Regions from separate parts of the Pseudoalteromonas sp. SWXJZ10B genome, predicted to be linked through region 1. Evidence: predicted binding sites of a transcription regulator. Region 1 holds the regulator's gene; the other holds the start of a gene.

The links. Region 1 encodes NrdR, which represses ribonucleotide reductase genes. Its sites were predicted from a motif close to AAACACNANATNTNGTGTTT; they were not measured.
Region 2: the regulator NrdR is predicted to act here: its motif matches at 3,671-3,690, upstream of nrdA (class 1a ribonucleoside-diphosphate reductase subunit alpha).

Annotation. Positions count from the first base shown of each region.
Region 1 covers NZ_JADYXD010000017.1:19,124-26,521, reverse strand. The annotation lists gene thrA (bifunctional aspartate kinase/homoserine dehydrogenase I) at 1-1,325, shown strand, start outside; gene thrB (homoserine kinase) at 1,335-2,270, shown strand; gene thrC (threonine synthase) at 2,282-3,565, shown strand; gene glyA (serine hydroxymethyltransferase) at 3,835-5,091, shown strand; gene nrdR (transcriptional regulator NrdR) at 5,196-5,645, shown strand; gene ribD (bifunctional diaminohydroxyphosphoribosylaminopyrimidine deaminase/5-amino-6-(5-phosphoribosylamino)uracil reductase RibD) at 5,648-6,772, shown strand; gene I6F54_RS14605 (riboflavin synthase) at 6,800-7,398, shown strand, end outside.
Region 2 covers NZ_JADYXD010000002.1:317,247-324,644, reverse strand. The annotation lists gene gyrA (DNA topoisomerase (ATP-hydrolyzing) subunit A) at 1-1,178, opposite strand, end outside; gene ubiG (bifunctional 2-polyprenyl-6-hydroxyphenol methylase/3-demethylubiquinol 3-O-methyltransferase UbiG) at 1,356-2,066, shown strand; gene I6F54_RS03270 (HAD-IA family hydrolase) at 2,066-2,746, shown strand; gene nrdA (class 1a ribonucleoside-diphosphate reductase subunit alpha) at 3,810-6,092, shown strand; partial or broken gene I6F54_RS03260 (ribonucleotide-diphosphate reductase subunit beta) at 6,158-6,490, shown strand; gene nrdB (class Ia ribonucleoside-diphosphate reductase subunit beta) at 6,673-7,398, shown strand, end outside.

The sequences.
Region 1 (7,398 bases):
AAACTGCATTTGAACTTGAATTACAAGCAGGGCTTATTGAGCCTGTACAAGTACAGCGCAATTTAGCCATTGTTACTTTAGTGGGCGACAACATGCGCGCGCACCGTGGCTTAGCGGCTAAGTTTTTTGCATCGCTTGCACAAGCGCAAGTAAATATTGTGGCAATTGCACAGGATTCTACAGAAAGTGCTATTTCAGCAGTAATTGATGGCGAACTTTGTAACGACGCCGTAAAAATATGCCATGAAAACTTTTTCACGCATGTGCCGTCAATTGATGTGTTTTTACTAGGTTGTGGCTTAGTAGGGCAAGAGCTTATTAATCAGCTTGAGCGCCAACAAGCGTGGCTTGAAAAACGTAATATTAAACTCAACTTGTATGGTGTTGCTAACTCTCGCCAATTACACCTTGATAGTGAAGGTATTGCTTTTGGTGATTGGCAGCAAAAATTGGCCTCATCTGAGCAGGCGTTTGATTTAAAACTAGTAGAGCAGTTTGTTAAGCAAAATCATTTAGTAAACCCTGTGCTTGTTGACTGTACGTCGTCGGATGCACTTGCTGCGCAGTATGTAGACTTTTTAAATGCAGGTTTTCATGTGGTTGCTGCCAATAAAAAAGCAACAACAAGCTCATACACGTATTACCAAGATTTAATTGCAGCAACGCAAAAGAATAATCGTAAATTTTTATACGAAACGAACGTTGGTGCAGGCTTACCAGTAATCGACAACTTACAGTCATTATTTGGTGCCGGTGATGAGTTATTAGAGTTTAGCGGTATTTTATCAGGTTCACTTTCGTATATGTTTGGCGCACTTCAAGATGGTTTATCACTTTCTGAGGCAACTATTAAAGCCAAAGAAAGTGGCTTTACTGAGCCAGATCCTCGTGATGATTTATCGGGTACCGATGTAGCACGTAAGTTATTGATCATCGCTCGCGAAGCCGGTATGAAATTAGAGCTAAGCGATATTGAAGTTGAGTCAGTATTACCACCAGGTTTTGCACAAGGTGATAGCGTTGATGAGTTTATGGCAAAACTACCAAGCTTAGATGCTGATTTTAACGACCGTATCAAAAGCGCTGCGAGCGAGGGTAGGGTACTTCGCTATGTAGGCACAATTAAAGAAGGCCACTGTAAAGTAGGTATTGAAGCGGTAGATGCAAAGCATGCGCTTAGTGTCATTCGTGATGGTGAAAACGCACTGGCTATTTTAAGCCAATACTACCAGCCACGTCCGTTTGTAATTCGTGGTTATGGCGCCGGCTCGGAAGTAACAGCCGCGGGTGTATTTGCTGATATTTTAAAAACGTTATCGCGCTAGGAGCTCGTTATGATTGAAGTATATGCTCCGGCGTCTATTGGTAATTTTGCAGTGGGTTTTGATGCACTTGGCGCAGCGCTTGCGCCAATTGATGGCAGTTTGTTAGGTGATGTAGCCGTTGTAAGCGCAGCACCAAGCGACGAATTTATTTGCACAGGCGAGTACGCTCACAAGTTACCAAGTGATGCTAATGAAAATTTAGCGTACCAGTGCTTAGTGCATTTTAGAGCGCATGTTGCGCCTACTATGCCAAGCGTAAAGCTCGAGCTTAAAAAGAACTTACCAATTGGCTCTGGGCTTGGCTCTAGTGCATGTTCGGTCGTGGCTACTTTTGCTGCCCTTGATAAGTTTGCAAAAACTAATTTAAGTCAGGTTGAGCTTATTGAACTGATGGCTGACTTTGAAGCTGTAGTAAGTGGCGGTCGTCATTACGACAACATCACGCCATGTTATTTAGGTGGCTTGCAGTTAACAGGTGATTTAATTCCTGATAAATCGATTGCACTGCCTGTTGATGAAAACTGGTACTACGTTGCTGCGTTTCCTGGTTTTTCACTCAACACTGCAAAAGCGCGCTCTGTTTTACCAAAAGAGTTGAACATGCATGCAAGTGTTGAGTTTGCTCAGCGTTTGTCGGCATTTAGTAGCTTGCTGTTAACTAATCGTTTTGACGATGCGCTAAGCATAATGAAAGATGAAATAGCAGAACCTTACCGCGCACCGCTTATAAAAGGCTTTAGTGAAGCCAAAGCAAGCTTGCCAGCGCTGGGCGCTGAAATAGTCAGTATTTCGGGCGCAGGACCAACCTTATTTAGTGTGTGTAAAACACTTGAAGCTGCACAGCAATGCGCGCAGTGGTTAGAAACCAATTACATTAACGAGCAAGGCTTTTGCCACATTTGTAAATTAGATAACGACGGCACGCGTCAATTAACAGTTTTATAGGATAGGTAGTCATGCAATTACATAATTTAAAAGAGTGCTCACAAAAAGTGTCGTTCGTTGAAGCCGTAAAAACAGGTTTGGGTCGTAATCAAGGTGTGTTTTTCCCTGAATCCCTTGCCCCACTGTCCGATGTTGATGCATTGCTTGATATGGACTTTGTTACACGCAGTGGTAAAATATTATCTCACCTAATTGGTGATGAGCTGCCAAGCGACACTGTGGCACAAATGGTTAAAAATGCATTTAACTTTCCAGTTAAGCTGGTGGAAGTTGAAGAGAATACATACTGCTTAGAGTTGTTTCATGGTCCTACACTTGCGTTTAAAGACTTTGGTGGTCGCTTTATGGCAGAGTGTTTAACGCAGTTTAACAAAGACGAGAAAGTAACTATTTTAACAGCAACATCGGGCGATACCGGTGCAGCTGTAGCGCATGCTTTTTACAATAAACCAAATATCGATGTTGTTATTTTATACCCTAAAGGCAAAATTTCACTTGCTCAGCAAAAGCTATTTACTACGCTAGGTAACAATATTCATTGTTACGCAGTTGAGGGCAGCTTTGATGATTGCCAAGAGCTAGTTAAAAATGCCTTTTTAGATGAAGAAGTTAAATCAACACTTGGGCTTAACTCAGCTAATTCAATTAATATTAGCCGTTTAGTTGCTCAGGTTTGTTACTACTTTGAAGCCATCGCACAGCTACCAAAAGAAAAACGCGCAACAGCACATATATCAGTACCTAGTGGTAACTTTGGTAATGTGTGTGCCGCAATGATTGGTGCGGTTATTGGTTTACCTGTTGGCAAATTAAGTGCAACAACAAATCAAAATGATACTGTGCCGCGCTTTATGCTTGATAAAAACTGGACGCCAAACGCAACGCTTGAGTCGCTTTCAAATGCGATGGATGTAAGTAAGCCAAACAATTGGCCGCGTGTACAAACAATGTTAGATAATAACTGGTTTAGCTACGATAATTTTTATTCAACAAGCGTAAACGAGCAAGACACGCAAGCCGTGATGAAAAAAATTCAACAAACTGGCTATGTTGCGGAGCCTCATACTGCTATTGCTTACCAAGGTCTTGTTGAAAATCGGGCACCTGGTGCAGCGGGTATCTTTTTAGCGACAGCTCATCCTGCTAAGTTTAAAGAAAGCGTAGAGGGTATTCTAAATATTGAATTAGGTATGCCAAAACCACTTGCTGATGCACTAGCAAAACCATGCCTAGCAAGCGATATGAACGCCGATTACGACGAGTTACGTACCGAAATGCTCGCTAAATTAGGCTAAGTTAAATTAAAAGGAAAAGCGGCTTGAGCCGCTTTTTTTATAACTTTATACGGATGAATACACTTAGTTATATTTACTAATTAAATGTAGTGAATATAATTCATTTAAAATTATTATGGTTTTATAAAAAAATATCATCTTAAAAGAGCTGTGAAATAGTTTCAATCCCTGTTTAAATATCCTCAACTTAAGAGCGTAGGCAAAGAGTCGTTTAAAGCGTACAATAAAGCCTCTAAAAAACACCATACACGTTGCCCTAGGAGACCCCAATGTTAGAACGTAGCATGAATATTTCGGATTTTGATCCAGAGTTATTTGACGCGATAACCAAAGAAACTGCTCGCCAAGAAGAGCATATCGAACTAATCGCTTCAGAAAACTACTGTAGCCCACGCGTACTAGAAGCGCAGGGTTCACAGCTTACAAACAAATACGCAGAAGGTTACCCAGGCAAACGTTATTATGGCGGTTGTGAGCATGTAGATGTTGTTGAGCAATTAGCAATTGACCGTGCTAACGAATTATTTGGTTCTGACTATGCTAACGTACAGCCACATGCTGGTTCGCAAGCAAATGCGGCTGTTTTTCTAGCATTGTTAGATGCAGGCGATACTGTATTAGGTATGAGCTTAGCTCATGGTGGTCACTTAACTCACGGTTCTCACGTAAGCTTCTCTGGTAAGCTTTACAATGCAATTCAATACGGACTAGATGAAGCAACGGGCGAAATTGATTACGCACAAGTTGAAGCGCTAGCACTTGAGCATAAACCAAAAATGATTATTGGTGGTTTCTCAGCGTACTCAGGTATTGTTGATTGGGCTAAGTTCCGTGAAATTGCTGATAAAGTAGGTGCTTACCTGTTTGTTGATATGGCTCACGTTGCCGGCTTAATTGCGGCAGGCGTTTACCCAAGCCCAGTTCCTCATGCACACGTTGTAACAACAACTACGCATAAAACACTTGCAGGCCCTCGTGGTGGTTTAATTATTTCTGCATGTGGCGACGAAGCTATTTACAAAAAGCTTAATAGCGCTGTTTTCCCTGGTGGCCAAGGCGGTCCTTTATGTCATGTTATTGCAGCAAAAGCAGTGGCATTTAAAGAAGCACTTCAACCAGAGTTTAAAGTATACCAAACACAAGTTGTTAAAAACGCAAAAGCAATGGTTGCAGTTATGCAAGAACGTGGCTACAAAATCGTTTCTGACAAAACTGAAAACCACTTATTTTTACTTGATTTAATCGATAAAGATATCACTGGTAAAGATGCGGACGCTGCCCTAGGCAACGCTAACATCACAGTTAATAAAAACTCAGTGCCAAACGATCCACGCTCACCATTTGTAACATCTGGTTTGCGTATTGGTTCTCCTGCAATCACTCGTCGTGGTTTTACAGAAGTAGAGTCAAAAGAGCTTGCTGGCTGGATTTGTGACGTACTAGATAACATCACTGATGAATCTGTACAGGCGCAAGTTAAAGAAAAAGTAAAAGCTATTTGTGCAAAATTACCTGTATACGCTTAATTGCATAAGCAGTAGTAATTTAGATCACAACTGTTTAGTTTTTTGCTAAGATAAAAGGCCGCTATTTAGCGGTCTTTTTTGTTTTAAAACGGAAGTACCGAGTTATGCATTGTCCATTTTGTACCGCAAAAGATACTAAAGTAATTGACTCACGCCTTGTTGGCGGAGGCCATCAAGTTCGCAGACGTCGTGAATGTAACGATTGCCACGAGCGCTTTACTACATTTGAAGGCGCTGAACTGGTTATGCCTCGCGTTGTTAAGCAAGATGGCAGCCGGGAACCGTTTAACGAAGATAAGCTTTTAAATGGCTTAAACCGCGCACTCGAAAAACGCCCAGTAAGTACCGAGCAAGTAGATGAAGTTGTAAATATAATAAAATCACAACTACGCGCAACGGGTGAGCGAGAAATTTCAAGCCATTTGGTGGGTGAATGTATTATGGAAGCACTTAAAAAACTCGATAAAGTTGCGTACGTAAGATTTGCTTCTGTTTATCGCTCGTTTGAAGACATACGCGAATTTGGCGAAGAAATTGCCCGCTTAGGGGAGTAACAATGCAAAGCCAAACTATTTTTACCGAACATGACGAAATGTATATGGCACGCGCCATAGAACTTGCCAAAAAAGGGCGGTTTACTACAACACCTAATCCTAATGTTGGCTGTGTATTAGTTAAAAATAATCAAATAATTGGTGAGGGTTTTCATCAATTAGCAGGCCAAGGGCACGCTGAAGTAAACGCGTTAGCTATGGCGGGCAACAATGCACAAGGCGCTACCGCTTATGTAACGCTCGAACCTTGTAGTCATTATGGGCGTACGCCACCGTGTGCTGAAGGCTTAAAAAAGGCAGGCGTAGTAAAAGTAATTGCTGCTATGGTTGATACAAATCCACAAGTTGCAGGCAAAGGCCTTAAAATACTGAGCGACGCCGGTATTGACGTTGCTTATGGATTACTTGAATCGCAAGCTCGCGCACTTAACGTTGGCTTTTTTAAGCGAATGGAACAAGGCTTACCTTATGTGACCTGTAAAATGGCAGCAAGCATAGATGGTAAAACAGCGCTTAAAAATGGGCAAAGTAAGTGGATCACAAGTCCTGCTGCTCGCCAAGATGTACAATTATACCGCGCGCAAAGCTGCGCTATTTTAACCGGTGCAGATACTGTATTAGTAGACGATGCTAAGCTTAATGTGCGACTAAGCGAGTTGCCTTGCACGTTACCTACTGATTTACCGCTTCGCCAACCGGTGCGTGTTATAATTGACTCTCAAAATCGCTTAACACCTGACCTTGCTTTATTTAAAATCCAAAGTGATGTAATAATATTTACGACTAAGGTTGATAAATCACTGCAATGGCCGCATTTTGTAAAGCATATTGAAGTAAGTGAAAGTAACGGCAAAGTTGATTTACAGGCTGTTTTAGAAAAGCTTGGGCAACTGCAGTTTAATAATGTGTGGCTTGAGAGCGGAGCAACACTTGCTGGTAAAATGACAGAGCTTAATTTAGTTGACGAGTTTGTTTTTTATTTGGCGCCTAAATTAATGGGCCATGATGCAAAAAGTTTAGTTAATTTTCCTGAATTGACGAGTATGCAAAACACCGTTGATTTAACATTTAATGAATGTGCGCGCATTGGTGACGATTTACGTATCACCGCGTTAAAAGCTCATTAAAACCACTTAATAAAAAAGAGTAGCGGTATGTTTACTGGAATAATAGAAGCCACAGGCAAAATTGCTTTATTACAAAAAAAACAAGGCGACTTAGCTATTCGCATTCAAAGTGCTGATCTTGATATGAAAGATGTAAAACTAGGCGACAGCATTGCAACCAATGGCGTTTGCTTAACCGTAGTTGATAAACATATTGACGGCTTTAGTGCTGATTTATCTAACGAGACGATTGGTTTAACCGGTTTTGCTCACTATGCTTTAGGGCAAACGGTTAATCTTGAAAAAGCCATGCAACCGGTTTCGCGTTTGGGCGGTCATTTAGTATCTGGCCATGTTGATGGCATTGCGACTATCACAAGTATTGCAGCAAACGCTCGAGCAACAGAATATTGGCTTACAACCGACGAAAATTTAATGAAATACATTCCGTACAAAGGTTCGGTATGTATTGATGGTATAAGCCTGACAGTAAACGCTGTAGAGGGCAATAAATTCAAATTAACAATTGTCCCACACACGAGTGAGCAGACCACAATTGCTCATTTTAAAGTAGGTACTCAAGTTAATTTAGAAGTCGATCAAATTGCACGTTATTTAGAACGCCTTATAAAAGGTGCAGAGCAACC
Region 2 (7,398 bases), on a different contig from region 1:
ATTGGGTCAATGTTTGCAAGTGCAATCGCTAAGCCTTCAAGCGTGTGTGCACGGTCGCGGGCTTTGCGTAAATCAAACACGGTACGACGAGTTACTACTTCACGACGGTGAATAATAAACTCTTCAAGCATTTCTTTTAAATTAAAACACTTAGGTTGGTTATTAATTAAAGCAACCATATTCATACCAAACACAGTTTGTAACTGAGTTTGTGAATATAAGTTATTTAGAATAACTTCGCCTACGTCACCACGTTTGATCTCAATAACGATACGCATACCGTCTTTATCTGATTCATCTCGTAGCGCGCTAATACCTTCAATTTTCTTATCTTTAACCAGCTCAGCAATTTTTTCAATTAGGCGAGCTTTGTTAACTTGATAAGGAATTTCGTGAACGATGATTGTTTCACGGCCTGTTTTTTCATCGGTTTCGACGTCGGCGCGTGCACGCATGTACACTTTACCACGGCCAGTTAAGTAGGCTTGTTCGATGCCCTTCTTACCGTTGATAATTGCAGCCGTTGGGAAATCAGGACCAGGGATATAATCCATTAACTCTAAAATAGTTAAATCAGGATTTTGAATAAGTGCCAAACACCCGTTCACAACTTCAGTTAAGTTATGTGGTGGAATGTTTGTAGCCATGCCTACTGCAATACCCGACGAACCATTCACTAATAAATTAGGAACTTTCGTAGGTAACACGTCAGGGATGAACTCTGTGCCATCGTAGTTAGGAACGAAATCAACCGTTTCTTTTTCAAGATCGGCTAATAACTCATGCGACATTTTTGCCATACGTACTTCTGTATAACGCATTGCCGCTGCTGAATCACCATCAACCGAACCGAAGTTACCTTGGCCATCTACAAGCATATAACGTAGTGAGAATGGCTGAGCCATACGAACTATCGTGTCATAAACTGCACTGTCGCCGTGTGGGTGGTATTTACCGATTACGTCACCGACCACACGGGCCGATTTTTTGTAAGGCTTGTTCCAGTCATTACTAAGCTCGTTCATTGCAAACAAAACGCGGCGGTGAACAGGTTTTAAACCGTCACGTACGTCTGGTAATGCACGTCCTACTATTACGCTCATTGCGTAATCTAAGTAGGAGTTTTTTAACTCGTCTTCAATATTGACTGGCAGAATTTCATTGGCGAGATCAGTCATTTGATATCACATTCCTTCAGTATCAGCTCTCAACAACCCGGTATTGGGTATTAAGAGTATTTGTTATTATTACTAACAGCCATGCTATCACAATTAATTTCAATTTACAGGCGCAAAACTTTGCGATTTATCAATTTAGCCCTATATAATGGCCTCAGATTGACGAGGAAGTATTTTATGACCGAACATCAAAATGTAGATCACGCAGAAATAGCAAAATTTGAAGCCATCGCAGAGCGTTGGTGGGACCTAGACGGAGAATTCAAACCTCTTCACGAAATTAACCCGTTACGTTTAGATTTTATAGCAAACAAAACGCAAGGCTTATTCGATAAAGAAACACTCGACGTTGGCTGTGGCGGCGGTATTTTAAGCCAAAGCATGGCGCGTATGGGTGCAAAAGTAACCGGCATCGATATGGGACAAGAACCTTTAACTGTTGCTAAATTGCATAGTTTAGAGACAGGCGTAAATGTAGATTACATAAAAGTACCTGCAGAAGAGTTTGCATCACAAAACCCAGAACGTTTTGATGTAATAACATGTATGGAAATGCTTGAGCACGTACCCGACCCAGCTTCTATCATTCATGCTGTAGCTGCACTTGCAAAACCAGGTGCAGACGTGTTTTTTTCAACGCTAAACAAAACACCTAAAGCATATTTATACGCGATTGTTGGTGCCGAAAAGCTATTAAAAATGGTACCTGAAGGTACACATGATCATAAAAAGTTTATAAAACCTGCGCAACTTATTGCATGGGCGGAGCAAGCGGGTTTAAAAGTACGTGCAAGTACAGGGCTTTCTTATAACCCACTATCAAAGCAATATACGCTTAATAACGACGTTAGCGTAAATTACATACTTTATTTTGAGAAGTTAGCTTAATGGCTAGCTCTCAAGCCCCCCTGCCTCTTATTGAGTACGATGCATTTTTATTTGATTTAGACGGCACCCTGCTCGATACCGCTGATGATTTAGGCGCCGCTTTAAACGCAGTCCTTATTAGTAATAAAATCAAACCTGTTAGTAGTGATGTATACCGCCCTGCAGCCTCTAACGGCGCAGGTGCATTATTAGAGGCTGGTTTTAAAGAGTTATGGGCTAAACAACACCAAAGCGAGCTTATTAAGCAATTAGTTGACGAGTACGCTGCGAACATAGCAAAACACACGCATTGCTTCTCTGCAGTTGAATCGCTACTTATCGCCCTTGATCAAAAAAAGATCAAGTGGGGGATCATGACTAATAAACCAGGGTTTTTAACCGATCCTTTAGTTGCAGCTATCCCCGCTTTAAAAAACGCCAGTGTAGTAATAAGTGGCGATACCTTGGCTGAGGCCAAACCATCACCGCTACCACTACTACATTGTGCAAAGCTTATGGGGGTAAAACCAAACCGTTGTTTGTACATTGGTGATGCACAGCGTGACATACAAGCAGGCAAAGCGGCAGGTATGCACACTGCAACGGCACTTTGGGGTTATATACCAAGTATTGATGAAGCCAACAGCTGGAATGCTGATTTTAACTGGCAAAGTCCAATTGATGGTTTTAACCATATATAGTGCTATGTTAATTATTAAACACTATATATTGTGATTGTGTTAGTTTTCACACAAAGCTTGTCGATAAAAAAGCAGTCAGAATTTATTTTTAAAATGCGCAAATTTAGCAGAACATTAGTTTACTTTTTAAACGCCTTTAATTAAATGGTCGTTTAAGTGTGAGCGTCTACTAACACAAATGCGTTATCCCAAAGTTATACACAAACAGGGGCAATTATGTCCCTTGCAAAACAACTCAGACCACATTAAAGTTTTATTAACACTTTGATGGAATTGATATTTCAACTAGGTGGAGGGGCTAACACCATACTCAAGGTTTGAATATGATGTTAGCAAAGACACTTGCTAAAATTTAGGAAAGCGCCCAAGTGTGGAAATTTGAGCGTAACTGATTCTTATATTATCGGCAAGTGACTAACTCAGATTTAGGATAACTAAAGTTGAAACTCAATATTTCTATAGAAATTTCAGAGAGTGTAATAATGATTCTTTTTAAAATTATTACACTGGGTAGCATGCTCTTCGCATAAACTTAAATGGGCTATCTTTTAGCCCATTTCTATTTCTTACCCCTAATTATGCTTTTTATTTCTGAAAGCATTGAATCGTGAACATTAAACAACTAACTTAGATAGTCCATTAAAACCATATATAGTGCTATGTTAATTATTAAACACTATATATTGTGATTGTGTTAGTTTTCACACAAAGCTTGCTGATAAAAAAAGCAGTCAGAATTTATTTTTAAAATGCGTAAATTTAGCAGATCATTAGTTGATTTCTGCATATTCTAACTTAAATGATTGTTCGAAGGTGAGTGTCTACTAACACAAGTGTGTTATCCCAAAGTTATCCACAAATAGGGGCAATTATGTCCCTTGCAAAACAACTCAGACCACACTATCTTGTGATCTCTAAATTGAACAACACCAGATATTGTGGCCAAATGTTATTCAATTAAATTCGCCATTACGGTGAAACTTATAATAAATGAGTACTTACCTTGCTATTGCGAGGTATGACCCATTGGTCAAAATACATAATTCCCAAGGAATACAGGCAAATGAACCAACAGTTATCTGTAAGCAAACGTGACGGGCGTAAAGAGCCTCTTGATCTTGATAAGATCCATCGCGTTATTGAATGGGCCGCCGAAGGTTTAAGCAACGTTTCGGTTTCGCAAGTTGAATTAAAATCGCACATTCAGTTTTACGACGGTATTCGTACTAAAGACATTCACGAAACCATCATTAAAGCAGCAGCGGATCAGATTTCAAAAGAATCGCCTGATTATCAATACTTAGCTGCACGTTTAGCTGTATTCCATTTACGTAAAAAAGCGTACGGTCAATTTGAGCCACCACGTTTATTTGACCACGTAACAAAAATGGTTGGCGATAAACGCTACGATGCTCACTTATTAGTAGATTACACAGAGCAAGAATTAGACGAGCTTGATGCATACCTTGATCATTCTCGCGATCTTAACTTTAGCTACGCGGCTGTAAAACAGCTTGAAGGTAAGTATCTCGTTCAAAACCGTGTATCGGGTGAGATTTACGAAAGTGCACAGTTTTTATATATTTTAGTCGCGGCGAGCTTATTTTCTGACTACCCACGTGAAACACGCGTTTCTTACATTAAGCGTTTTTATGATGCAGTCTCGTTATTTAAAATATCATTACCTACGCCTATTATGGCAGGTGTACGTACGCCTACTCGCCAGTTTAGCTCATGTGTATTAATTGAATGTGGCGACAGCCTTGATTCAATTAATGCTACATCGTCTGCGATTGTTAAATACGTATCACAACGTGCGGGCATTGGTATTAACGCAGGTCGTATTCGTGCGTTAGGTAGCCACATCCGTAATGGCGAAGCGTACCACACAGGTTGTATTCCTTTTTATAAGCACTTTCAAACAGCTGTTAAAAGCTGTTCACAAGGTGGTGTACGTGGCGGCGCAGCAACATTATTCTACCCGCTTTGGCACCTAGAAGTAGAAAACCTACTTGTGCTTAAAAATAACCGTGGTGTAGATGACAACCGTGTTCGCCACCTTGATTACGGCGTACAGTTTAATAAATTAATGTACTCTCGTTTAATTAAAGACGATTACATTACGTTATTTAGCCCATCAGATGTGCCTGGTCTTTACGATGCATTTTTTGAAGACCAAGAAGAGTTTGATGCGCTTTACGTAAAATATGAGCAAGACGAATCTATTCGTAAAAAGCGTATTAAAGCCATTGAGCTTTTCTCTATGTTTGCACAAGAGCGTGCAAGTACAGGTCGTATTTATTTACAAAATGTGGACCACTGTAATACACACAGCCCGTTCATTGCTAAAGTTGCGCCTATTCGCCAATCTAACTTATGTTTAGAAATTGCATTGCCAACTAAGCCACTAAGCAACGTAAACGACGAAGAAGGCGAAATTGCCCTTTGTACACTGTCTGCGTTTAACTTAGGCGCCATTGAATCACTAGATGAGCTTGAAGAGCTAGCTGAACTTGCAGTGCGCGCACTTGATAACTTACTTGATTTCCAAGACTACCCTGTACCGGCTGCAAAAAATGCGACTATGGGTCGTCGTACACTAGGCATAGGCGTAATTAACTACGCATACTACTTAGCTAAAAACGGTAAGCGTTACTCAGATGGCAGCGCAAATGCACTGACTCACAAAACGTTTGAAGCGATTCAATACTACCTAATGAAAGCATCAAACGAGCTTGCTAAAGAGCGTGGTGCCTGTCCTAAGTTTAACGAAACAACGTATTCACAGGGCATTATGCCAACAGATACGTACAAACGTGACTTAGATAAAATTTGTGATGAACCACTTCACCTTGATTGGGATACATTACGTGCCAGCATTAAAGAGCACGGCATGCGTAACTCAACACTAAGTGCGTTAATGCCTTCAGAAACATCGTCGCAAATCTCTAACGCAACAAATGGTATTGAGCCACCACGTGGTCACATTAGCGTTAAAGCAAGTAAAGACGGTATTTTGAAACAAGTAGTGCCTGAGTACGAACGTTTAAAGAATAACTACGAGTTATTATGGGATATTCCATCAAACGATGGTTACCTACAACTTGTGGGCATAATGCAGAAATTTGTTGACCAAACTATATCGGCAAACACAAATTATGATCCAAATAAATTCGAAGGCGGTAAAGTACCTATGCAAGTCTTATTAAAAGACTTACTAACTGCGTACAAACTGGGTGTTAAAACCTTGTACTACCACAACACTCGCGATGGTGCCTCAGATATGCAAGAAGATACTCCAGAAGTGGAAGATGATGATTGTGAAGGCGGCGCGTGTAAAATATAGTTATTAATTTTTATTTTAAGCGGGCATTTAGCCCGCTTTTTCTGATAGTTTTTTGAGTGATAAACATGTCTTATACTACATTTAGCCGAAACCATAATAACCAAATGCTAGAGCCAATGTTTTTTGGCCAAACTGTTAACGTATCTCGTTATGACCAACAAAAATACCCAATTTTTGAAAAGTTAATCGAAAAGCAACTGTCTTTCTTTTGGCGTCCTGAAGAAGTAGATGTAAGCAAAGACCGTTTAGACTTTCAAGCATTACCAGATCACGAAAAGCATATATTTTTAAGTAACTTAAAATATCAAACTTTGCTTGATAGCGTACAAGGTCGTTCACCTAACGTTGCCCTACTTCCTATTGTATCGTTACCAGAGCTTGAAACATGGATAGAAACGTTATATGGACAACAAGTTAATTAAATATCTAACTATTTAATCATTAATTAACTTAACTCCAATTAAATCAGTAACTAAATAAAAAACCAACTTACATTAGATCTAACTTAACTCAACGTTTTAATAATAATACTAATAATAAATACAACTTTGGTTAGGTTATAATTAGAAGTGAAGCAATCATGAAATATACAACCTTTAATCAGAAAAAATTTAATCACATGTTGGAGCCGATGTTTTTTGGTAATCCAGTAAACGTATCTCGTTATGATGAACAGAAACACCCTATCTTCGAAAAGTTAATTGAGAAACAGCTTTCTTTCTTTTGGAGACCGGAAGAAGTTGATGTATCAAAAGATAGAGCTGATTGGCAAAATTTATCTGATGCAGAGAAGCATATTTTTATTTCTAATCTAAAATATCAAACCTTGCTAGATTCAATTGCAGCTCGTTCAGTTAATATGATAATGCTTCCTATTACATCACAACCTTCCATGGAAACATGGGCTGAAACGCATGCATTTTCAGAGACTATTCATTCAAGAAGTTATACTCATATTCTGAGAAACCTCTTTACAGATCCTGGTGAAGTCTTTGATGATATAATTATTAATCCAGCCATAATCAAAAGAGCTCAGAGTATTACTGATATCTTTGATGATTTAATTAAACATACTCAGGCATTCAATTTACACGGTGAGGGGACACATATAATTAGCGGAGAAGCTATCATAGTGTCTTTGACAGTGTTAAAAGAAAAGCTCTTCTGTTCAATCTGTGCACTCAATGCATTAGAAGCAATAAGATTTTATGTTTCGTTTGCATGTTCTTTTGCTTTCTCTGAACGCGAGTTATTGGAAGGTAATGCTAAGATAATTAAGCTTATCGCTCGTGATGAATCTCTTCAT